One region of the Novacetimonas hansenii genome, then DNA from elsewhere that is predicted to be linked to it. Evidence: riboswitches for the same ligand, from Rfam matches in the RefSeq annotation. Region 1 holds a riboswitch; each other region holds the start of a gene.
The links. A riboswitch is a leader RNA that binds a small molecule or an ion and turns the genes downstream of it on or off. The one in region 1 is predicted to bind cobalamin.
Positions count from the first base shown of each region.

Region 2: another riboswitch for cobalamin. It lies ahead of IFJ82_RS00070 (DUF1636 domain-containing protein); the one in region 1 lies ahead of IFJ82_RS09965 (aromatic ring-hydroxylating oxygenase subunit alpha).
Region 3: another riboswitch for cobalamin. It lies ahead of IFJ82_RS03360 (CbtA family protein); the one in region 1 lies ahead of IFJ82_RS09965 (aromatic ring-hydroxylating oxygenase subunit alpha).

Region 1 is NZ_CP062147.1:2,258,258-2,261,510, forward strand. It holds gene IFJ82_RS09960 (acetate uptake transporter) at 1-13, opposite strand, end outside; gene IFJ82_RS09965 (aromatic ring-hydroxylating oxygenase subunit alpha) at 201-1,283, opposite strand; cobalamin riboswitch at 1,476-1,716, opposite strand; gene IFJ82_RS09970 (ABC transporter ATP-binding protein) at 1,884-2,642, opposite strand; gene IFJ82_RS09975 (FecCD family ABC transporter permease) at 2,639-3,253, opposite strand, start outside.
Region 2 is NZ_CP062147.1:13,932-17,184, forward strand. It holds gene IFJ82_RS00060 (CbtB domain-containing protein) at 1-199, opposite strand, end outside; gene IFJ82_RS00065 (histidine phosphatase family protein) at 961-1,500, shown strand; cobalamin riboswitch at 1,519-1,775, shown strand; gene IFJ82_RS00070 (DUF1636 domain-containing protein) at 1,852-2,379, shown strand; gene cobW (cobalamin biosynthesis protein CobW) at 2,376-3,253, shown strand, end outside.
Region 3 is NZ_CP062147.1:785,342-788,594, forward strand. It holds gene IFJ82_RS03350 (lytic transglycosylase domain-containing protein) at 1-370, shown strand, start outside; gene IFJ82_RS03355 (peroxiredoxin) at 420-1,010, shown strand; adenosylcobalamin (AdoCbl) riboswitch at 1,769-1,945, shown strand; gene IFJ82_RS03360 (CbtA family protein) at 1,991-2,725, shown strand; gene IFJ82_RS03365 (ABC transporter substrate-binding protein) at 3,077-3,253, opposite strand, start outside.

The DNA.
Region 1 (3,253 bases):
AATTCCATTCCATGGCGGATAAATCATGACAAAACATGTCACGATCAGCCCGACCCGGCATATTAAAATCTATCTTAGAGAACGTCAGGAAATAACCCATTCATAAAACCCTGCAAAGGGTCTGGCGGACGCGCGCCTTTCAAATGGCAGCCCCCCTGAAGTCCTGGGGGAAAAGCTGCACCAGACCCTGGTTCCTGATTTCAGGCTGTTTGCGCACTTATCCCATTTTGGACAAGCAGTTGGCGCAAGGCCATGATAACCGGAAAAACTTCCTGATTCCGATCACCGCCCTGCTCCTGCCATGCCCGCTGTTCAAGTTCGACAATTTCGCGATCCTCAGCAAAGACACGTTCCGTAAAGGCAACCAGCAACGGCCATGCCAGATCCAGTATGAACGGAACCTTCAACCGGCGTATGGACAATAGTCCAAAGACACGGTTGGTTTGTTCCTCGCGATCCTGCGGCACATACGCAATCCACAGGTCCATGACCGGTTCCTCAACGCCCTGCGTCTCGATCCGCAATGCCTGATATGGATATTGTGTACGGATGGTCATGACATCGCGATAGGCGAAATTGCGCCCTTCTTTCCGACGCTGCCCATAAATCAGGGCTTCACTCAGGGGTTGCTTGCCGGCCATACGCGCAAAGGTATAGCGCGCCTCCACAAAATCATGACCACGTTCCATGCCCAGGAACCGGGGTTTCATACTTCCGACCAGACGACTGTGCAGGACCTGATGGTTCATGTCCATCAGGTTTTCATGCATGAAACTGTAATGGCATTTCACAATTTTTCCAAAATGACGCGTACGATAATGTGGATCGCGCACACGTGGAATATCCGGCAGAGGCACACTGTCGGACTTTTCCATCGGCCCCATGAAAACAAAAATCAGCCCGTCCTTTTCCTGACAGGCCCATGTGCGCAGTCGGGGCAGATCATCTTCGATTTTCATATCCGGTGAAAAACACTGTCCACGTCGGCTATATTTCAGCCCATGATATGCACAGCGCACAAAATCCCCACATACATCTCCTTTGCTCAGAGGAACCTGACGATGGGGACAGACATCATCAAGCGCAAAGATCGCACCGGCCTCTGGCCTGACCACGACAATCGGCTGCCCTGCATAACGTACCCCGATCGCCCTGCCCCGACGCAGTTCACGCGACCAGGCAACGGGATACCAGAAATCAGGGTTACTCCGCACACGCCGGATATCATGGGGCAGACGCGGCATCCGCACCGGCGCGGTTATGTCCGATATAATCCGTGCCATACTCGCTTCAATGCCTCCCACAATATCGGCCACACGGGACCTGGGGCGGCGCAGTCAGAAAAGACGTTATTTTTCGTGTGATTTTCATAAAACTGCAACGCGTGGATGCGTTACCTGCCATATCGCCATGGCACGTGGCTTCCTGCCTGATGGGCATAGGCTTCTCCCGCCTTCGGCACATCCCGTCCGACGGCTTGGCAAATGACGATGGCAGGTCTCCTGGCTCACGGATCATGGCCTGCCGGTTCCTGCCTTCCCATTCCCTTGATCGTGGAAACAGTGACCTACCCCATGGGGGTAAATGAACCGGCGACATACCGCCTACAGTTGCGGGAGCAGCCTCCGACTTGGCTCCCGGGCTTATGACCCGGCCGGAGCATGACGGCGTTCCCTGTTAGCCCGCTCGCACGGGACCATCGACTTGATAGAAGTTGATAGTGCCTGCATTTTTCCGCCAGATGCAAGATATCCTGAAGATTTTTTCGAAATGCATTCGCAGATCAGTCCCAGCCCCGCAAATGTCCGGAAAGGTTTTTGCAAACAATAATCCGGGGAAATAACGGATTCGTAAAAAAACAGCCCGGATTACATCAAGATGCCTTATCGACAGAGTTCCCACGGAATGACAGCATCCCCGATCCGCCTGACCGTTACCCCGTACACTGCATGCATGATATCATCATCCAGCACCTGTGTTGCAGGGCCATGTCGAATGATGGAGCCATCATCCATCAGCACAAGTTCATCGCAAAACCGCGTTGCCAGCACCAGATCATGCAACACAACGACAATCCCCTTACCTTGTGCGGCCTGTTCACGGAAAAGCTGCATCATGGACAGGGCATGGGCAGGGTCAAGGGCAGCAATCGGTTCATCCGCCACAACAACAGGCGTATCGGTCGCCAGCGCACGCGCGAGGTTCATACGCGCCCGCTCTCCACCCGAAAGATGACTGGCCGGACGGGCAGACAGGTCCAGCAGGCCTGTTGCCTCCAGCGCACGTTGCACCGCAGGATGCCCTATCGCATGCATGTTGGCCTGTCCATGTGGCAGGCGCCCAAGTGCCACCAGATTACGGACGGGCATCGGCGGCGGCATTCCCCCATCTTGCGGGATAAAGGCCAGTTGCCTTGCCCTCATTGCGGGGGGGATCTGCCCCATGTCACGCCCAAGAAGCTGGATCTTCCCACAATCGGGGGCCTGTAACCCCGCAAGCATACGCATGAACGTGCTTTTCCCCGCCCCGTTCGGTCCGATCAGGCCCACAACCCGCCCCCGTTCCAGGGTAAGGGCAGCGGCGGAAACGACAGCACGTTCCCCCCGTCTGAGCGAGACGCCGCACGCATGAAGCAAGCTCATGGGCTGCTCCTTTTAAGGATGATGACACGGGCGAAAAAAACCGGCGCACCAACCAATGCCGTCAATACGCCAAGCTGTAGTTCAGGCCCGCTTGCCGCCAGGCGCACAACCATATCCGCCACCAGGAGCAACAGTCCGCCACCCAGAAAGGACGGCACAAGCAGGCGTGAAGGCTGGTGCCCCGTCAACGGGCGCAACAGATGCGGCACCACCAACCCCACAAAGCCAATCGCACCGGAAACCGCCACACACGCCCCAACGGCAAGAGCCGGGCCAAGCACGACGCGCGTCTGTATCCCCCATGGCGCATGAAGCCGGAACCCAAGGCTTTCCGCCACATCCGTACCCAGCGCCAGCGCATCGAGCGCACGTGCGCAGGACAGCATAAACAGCGTGCCACACACCACACCGGGCAGGCAGATCCAGACATGGGTAAAGGTCCGGTCAGTCAGTGACCCCATAAGCCAATGCATGATTTCAAAGGATGCATACGGACTGGGGACAAGGTTCAGCACCAGCGCCGTCAGCGCGGCGGTAAAACTGCTAAGTGCCGCCCCCGCCAGTAAAAGCACCAGTGTCCCGCCACGCCCCACCACCCCCATCAGCACGGC
Region 2 (3,253 bases), 1.3 Mb from region 1:
GACGTCCATCATGGACGAATTCATGGACATAATGCCCCGACACCAGCGAGGTCGCACCCTGTTCCGCGCCCACGAAATACAGCAGCAGCGAAGCAATCACGAGGCCGAAGACCGCCCACGGCAGCAGGTCACGAACCGGAATCGCGACAGGCGCGGAAGACAGGCCACCCGCAGGCAGGACAGAAGATGTGTGGTTCATGGCAAAATGCACTCCCTGATCAGTCGTGATCCCCGACTAACCGATTTCGGACCCCTCGGCAAACGCTTCCGCCCCCTTGCCGGTGGGCATCGGGCATGCGCACGCGGGGAAAACGCCGACGATGAAAAACAGTGACGCCGTTTTTATGAACGCTCCGTTTACGAACGACCGGGGACACAGGGCCACGACACAGGGGCGCCCGTCGCCTTATATGATCCTGCCCCGACAAGATGTCCCAACACAACGCTTCAACAAAAATCCCCGACCTCAAGAGATCCTGGCATCAAGATCTCAATGAGGACGCCGAAAGCCTGTTTGAAAACAAATCATTGATAAAAATAAGAACAGTTTTTTGGTGTTGCTGTTTTTTGAAAATGCGATGTCTTCTGAAGCTTTTTGGAAAAAGGCGGCACCCAAAAACTTTTCTTGTTTTTTATCAACGCGTTGTTTTTAAACAATCTCTAAAAATTATGAGATTCCCAGAAAATAGGTCGCCGATAAAAAATAATGACATGGTATGATGACTGCGTTTTTTCATGAGGGCCACATCCTTCAAGGCTTTTGGAAAGGAATTGTGCCAAAAACATTTATTATTCCAGTTGGTGATGCGCCCTGTCTTGTCACACCGCCCAAGGCGACAACGCATATTTTCATCAATCCGTTGGTTTCGAACAGACTTTCGCATGAAGCGACCTGAAAGACACTGCGCCAGCCATTTCCAACATCCCCCATTTCCCCCGGAACTTTGACACACCGCCCCCATGCACCTGACCTGCCTGTCCCTGCCCGCGCCTGACTGCCTGCGTCGCGCCATCATCCCCACACGTGATGACCTGCCCCCCCTGCCCCCCGGACAGGCGGCGCATCTGTGCGCCACGGCACCCGTTGCCTGTGGCGATGATACCGCCATCCCTGTTGCGCAATGGGCGGGGCGCACGCCCATTGCGCACGCCGCCCTGCGCGCACGCGACCACGGCGCGTGGCACGGCCGCGCCCTGCATGACCTGCCGGCGCCCGACGTCGCACGCTGGATCGCGGACCCGGATTTCGCACCGCCAGACGGTGAAAGCCTGCGCGCGGTGCTGGTGCGCGCGGCGGACTGGCTGTCGCGCTGCCCCACCGGGCATGCAAACATGATGGTCATCGCGGACACCATGGTCATACGCGCCCTTGTGCTGGCGACGCTTAGCACGGGGGCAGAGGCGTTCGCGGCCCTTGATATCGGACCATGCACCCGCACCCTCGTGACATTCCATAACAGGTGGCGTGTGCGTGAGGCAGGGGCGGCCATCACGTTTTGACACCACATCGCGGGCGCGTGTAAAAGCCCGCATGATGGTTCCCGTAAGGGAAGAAACAGGGAAGCACGGTGCGTGGCGCGGCAGGTTGCCGCCCGCAATGCCGTCACTGCCCCCGCAACTGTAGGTGGTCTCAAACATCCAGCAGGCCGTCCCTTTACAAAAGGGTGCGGCACGTCACTGGCCAGTCTGGCCGGGAAGGCGCCGGATGCGGCGGCAGGGACACTGTCCATGCCCCGGCCACAAGTCAGGAGACCTGCCATCATCGCCATGTCCCACACCAGTTCCGGGACATGGCACGACCACTGAATGTCGCAGGTCCGGCGGGGTGCCTGGAAATGCGGCGGTATCCTGATGTCCGTGCCATGCATCGGCCCCGATGCCGCACGGTCGATGCACCCCGGCCATGGCCGCCATCCCATCGGGATGACGCGGCGACAGCGCAGGACGACACGTGCAATGACCACAGGTGCCCCCCCTTCCGACGCCCCCCATACCACCACCCGCCCCGACCTTCGCGCCATCCATCTCCATGTCTGCGTTACGTGCCTGCGCGGGCTGCCGGTTGGCGCCGCACCACCCGGGCGCGCCCTGTATGAACAGATGCTGACGCGCACGCACGACACCAATGTCGTGGTGCATGAGGTCAAATGCCTTGCCGCGTGCGATCGTGGCTGCACCGCCGTCGTCGCCATGCCGGGGAAATGGGGATGGCTGCTTGGCCATCTTGGTCCTGAAAAGGCCGACGACCTGATGATCTACCTTGCCGCCTATGCCGCCTCGCACAGCGGCAGTGTCATGCCTTCGCGCCGTCCGGCCTCTCTGTCGGACATGGTGCTGGGCCGTTTTCCCGCCGCCCTCCTGACGGAGCACTCTTCATGACCGTATCCCCCTCCTCCCGTCCCGCCACCCGCGCCGCCCGTGCGAAGGTACCTGTCACCGTCATCACCGGCTTTCTTGGCGCGGGCAAGACGACGCTGCTGCGCCATGTGCTGGCACAGGCGCGCGGACGGCGCATCGCGATTGTCGTCAACGAATTCGGCACGCTGGGCATTGATGGCGAAACGCTGCGTGCCTGCGGGGTGGAAGGATGCCGGGATGACGATATTGTCGAACTGACCAATGGCTGCCTGTGCTGCACCGTGGCGGATGATTTCCTGCCGACGATGGAGGCGCTGCTCGACCGGGCTGATCCGCCGGAGCATATCGTGATCGAGACGTCCGGCCTTGCCCTGCCCAAGCCACTGCTCAAGGCATTCGGCTGGCCCACGGTGCGCACGCGCATGACCGTCGATGGCGTTGTCACCGTGGTTGATGGCCCCGCCGTCGCGGCCGGGCGTTTCGCCGACGACCCGGATGAAATCGCACGCCAGCGCCAGGCCGACCCGTCACTGGACCACGACAACCCGCTTGCGGAAGTTTACGAAGACCAGCTCCTTTCGGCGGACATGGTGATCATCAACAAGACCGACCTGATGACACCAGATCAGATCACCATGGTGGAGCGTGAGATCCGCGCCGAAATCCCCCGCGCGGTCAAGGTCATCCATACCGTGGACGGGCAGGTGGACCCCGTTGTCCTGCTGGGCATGGATGCGGCGGCCGAAGATGACCTTGCGGCCCGCCCCTCCCACCATGATGCGGAAGGGGGCGAGCATGAGCATGACGATTTCGAAAGCTTCGTCGCCCCCATTCCCGAACAGAACAGCGCGGACGCCTTTGTCACGCATCTGGCCCACGTGGCGGAAAAATATGA
Region 3 (3,253 bases), 1.5 Mb from region 1:
ATTGCAGGTGGCCGAGGCCCCGTCGGCTGAAAGCGCGGCCGTCCGTGCGGCATGGAGCGCGCGCGCCAGAGCAGGGCAGTTGCCGATGTCGGCGGTGGGCGCGCATCCCACCATCGTCATGGATGCCGCCAACTGGGCGGTGCAGGTCGGGGCCTACGGATCGCGCGGACAGGCGTTGCAGGCATTGCAGCATGCCCGCGCCAACGCCGCGCTGCATGGCGCGCGTGAACAGGTTGATTCGGTCACGGCGGGGCGGGGACGTGTCTATCGCGCCCGCCTGCTGGGCCTGTCGCATGCCAGCGCGTTGCAGGCGTGCCAGAAACTGGGCAGTCATGCCTGTCAGGTCATGGGACCGATTTCCGGGTCATGAGGGCACGACGCATGACGCATGACGCACGATACATGACGGGATGAAGTGAATGAAATATTTCTACAGGCGTCCGCGATGGTCGTGGACAGGTATTATCGTGCCACTGGTGGGGGTTTTGTCCTTTGCCGGGATTGTCGCATGGTCCACCGCGCGCGCCGCCCTGCCCGCGGGCAGCAATGCGCCGATGTTCGTCGCCCCCGCCGCGCAGGCAGGCAAGGAGTTCAGCTTTCATCTGGCCGATGCGCTGCGTAACGGGCCGGTGGTGGTATATTTCTACCCCGCCGCCTTTACGCGTGGCTGCACCATAGAGGCACATGAATTCGCGGATGCGATGGACAGTTACCACGCACTTGGCGCCAGCGTGATCGGCGTGTCGATGGATGATCTCAAGACACTGGACCGTTTTTCCGTCAGCGAATGCCATGGCCGTTTCCCCGTCGCGTCCGATCCGTCGGGGTCGATTGCGCGGCTGTATGATTCACGCATGCCGGTGGTCCATTACGCCAGCCGCACGTCCTATGTCATCGCCCCCGATGGCAAAATCATCTTTACCTACAGCGCGCTTTCGCCTGACGAACATGTCCGTCGCACACTCGAGGCGATCAGGGCATGGCGCGCGGGACATGCCCCGGCCCCCTGAATACAGGAAATCGTTTGAAACGTCAGGACCAGCAACCGATTGAAACGGCAATGGTTTTTTGAAGTTTTTTACGGCCCCGTGTAAAGGCGCTGCTTTTTTATAAACAGGCAGCGCCCGGACATTTCGATCATTCCCGAGCAGGCTGTTTGTAAAAACTGTCCCCATATCCCACTGGGATCCTGAAAGTTCTTGGTAAAGATTTTCCAGGATGTCCTGAAAATCGTCGCATTTTCAAAATGTTAAAGTAAAATCTGGAATTTCCCCTTCCATTATCTAAGGGGATGTTTTCAAACAGTTCCAGTAGATTCATGAATAGAAGAGTGTTTGAAAACAAAGCATTGATGAAAAAGAAAAGTTTTTGGGTGCCGCCTTTTGATCGAAATAAGGCGGTGTCTTCTGAAGCTTTTTGGAAAAAGCTTCACCAAAAACTTTTATAATTTCAGTATGTTATCAAGAATGACCATTTCAAACAGCTTCTAAGAATCCTGCGGCGCTTTTTCCGTAAACGCGGCATGCCGTGATGTGCGGGCGCGGAGGGTGCGCCTGTTCACGCGCCTGCCTGTCATCTGACCGGCGGGTCATCCCGGATGGCTGTTCGGGATGCGTTGCCCAGAATGCGTTGCCCAAGATGCATTGTTCCGAATGCGCTGCCCCAAGATGCGCTGTCCTGAATGCAGGCTTTGGGATGTCCCGTTGGGGATGCGCTGTGCAGGGCGCGACGGGGCGGCTTTGCCCCGCATTGACTTGTGCGGTGCGCCCTGCGATGAAAACGGGCCTTTCATGCAAAGGAAGCCGGTGAAAATCCGGTGCGGTCGCGCCACTGTAATGCGGGCATGCATGGCATCATGTCGATGCGCGCACCCTGCCAAGCCAGATACTTTGCATGATATCCTTTCTTCCATCCATCGGGGACGCGATTTCCCCGCAGGAGTCATGAATATGCATATTCCCTTCCTTTTCCCTTTGCCGGTGCGGGCCTGATGGCCGGGCGTGTCCTGCTGCGCGGTATGCTTGCGGGGATTCTCGCGGCGTTCCTCGCCTTTGGCTTCGCGCGGATTGTCGGCGAACCCCAGGTCGATCGCGCCATCGCGTTCGAGGCCGCGCATGACGCGGCCGAAGGTGAACCGCCAGAAGAAGAACTGGTCAGCCGCAAGGTGCAGTCCTCCATCGGGTTGCTGACGGCGTCCGTCATGTATGGCGCGGCGTATGGGGGGGTATTCGCGCTGGCGTTTGCGGTGGCGTTTGGCCGTGTGGGACAGGTATCGCCACGGATGCTGGCGCTGTTGCTGGCGGCGGCGGGGTTCGTGGCGGTCGTGCTGGTGCCCGACCTGAAATATCCCGCCAACCCGCCCGCCGTGGGGAACCCCGAAACAATCGGGCAACGCACCGCGACCTATTTTGAAATGGTCGTCTTCTCGCTCTGTGCGATGATCCTGTCGGTGTTGGCAGGACGGGCGCTGCTGGCGCGTCTGGGGGCATGGTCCGCATGGCTGTGTGGCTGTGCGCTGTTTGTCGTGCTGGTGACGGTGCTGCAACTGGCGCTGCCCACGATCAACGAGGTCCCGGCAGATTTCCCCGCCGCCCTGCTGTGGCATTTCCGCGAGGCCGCCCTTGGCATGCAGGTCGTGTTGTGGGGGGCGCTGGGCCTTGTATTCGGCCTGCTGGTGGACCGTATGCCCGAACTGCACGGCCACCATGGGGTCGTGCGCGGCTGAGGCGACCGGACAGGTTGCCGGGGATGTTGCTGGCGTCGCATTTTTGGAAAATGCGACGCCTTTTTTACGAGAGTGTTTGAAAACAACTCATGGATGAAAAAGAAAAGTTTTTGGGTGCCGCCTTTTGATCGAAATAAGGCGGCGTCTTCTGAAGCTTTTTGGAAAAAGCTTCACCAAAAACTTTTATAATTTCAGTATGTTATCAAGCCTGCCTTTTCAGGCAGCCTCTATATAGGGTGTCAGGTGTACTGGGTATCAGGGCCATCCCGCCTGAGGGCTGCGGACGATCATCGTGGGGGAGGGGATCTGCCGCCCACCATGATCTGTCCGTCATGATCCGTGCGTCTGGTCTTACGGGGCCTGCATCACGCTGGTCCACAGGGCCTGCAACCTGTGGCGCATGTCGGGTGAAAGCTGCGGCAGCATGCGTGTCGCCGCGATCTGTGCCGGCTGGTCTTCCCAATGCAGGGCATTTTTGATCGCGGGGTCGAGCGGCGTGCGCATGTCCGCCGGCATCCCCCAGTAACA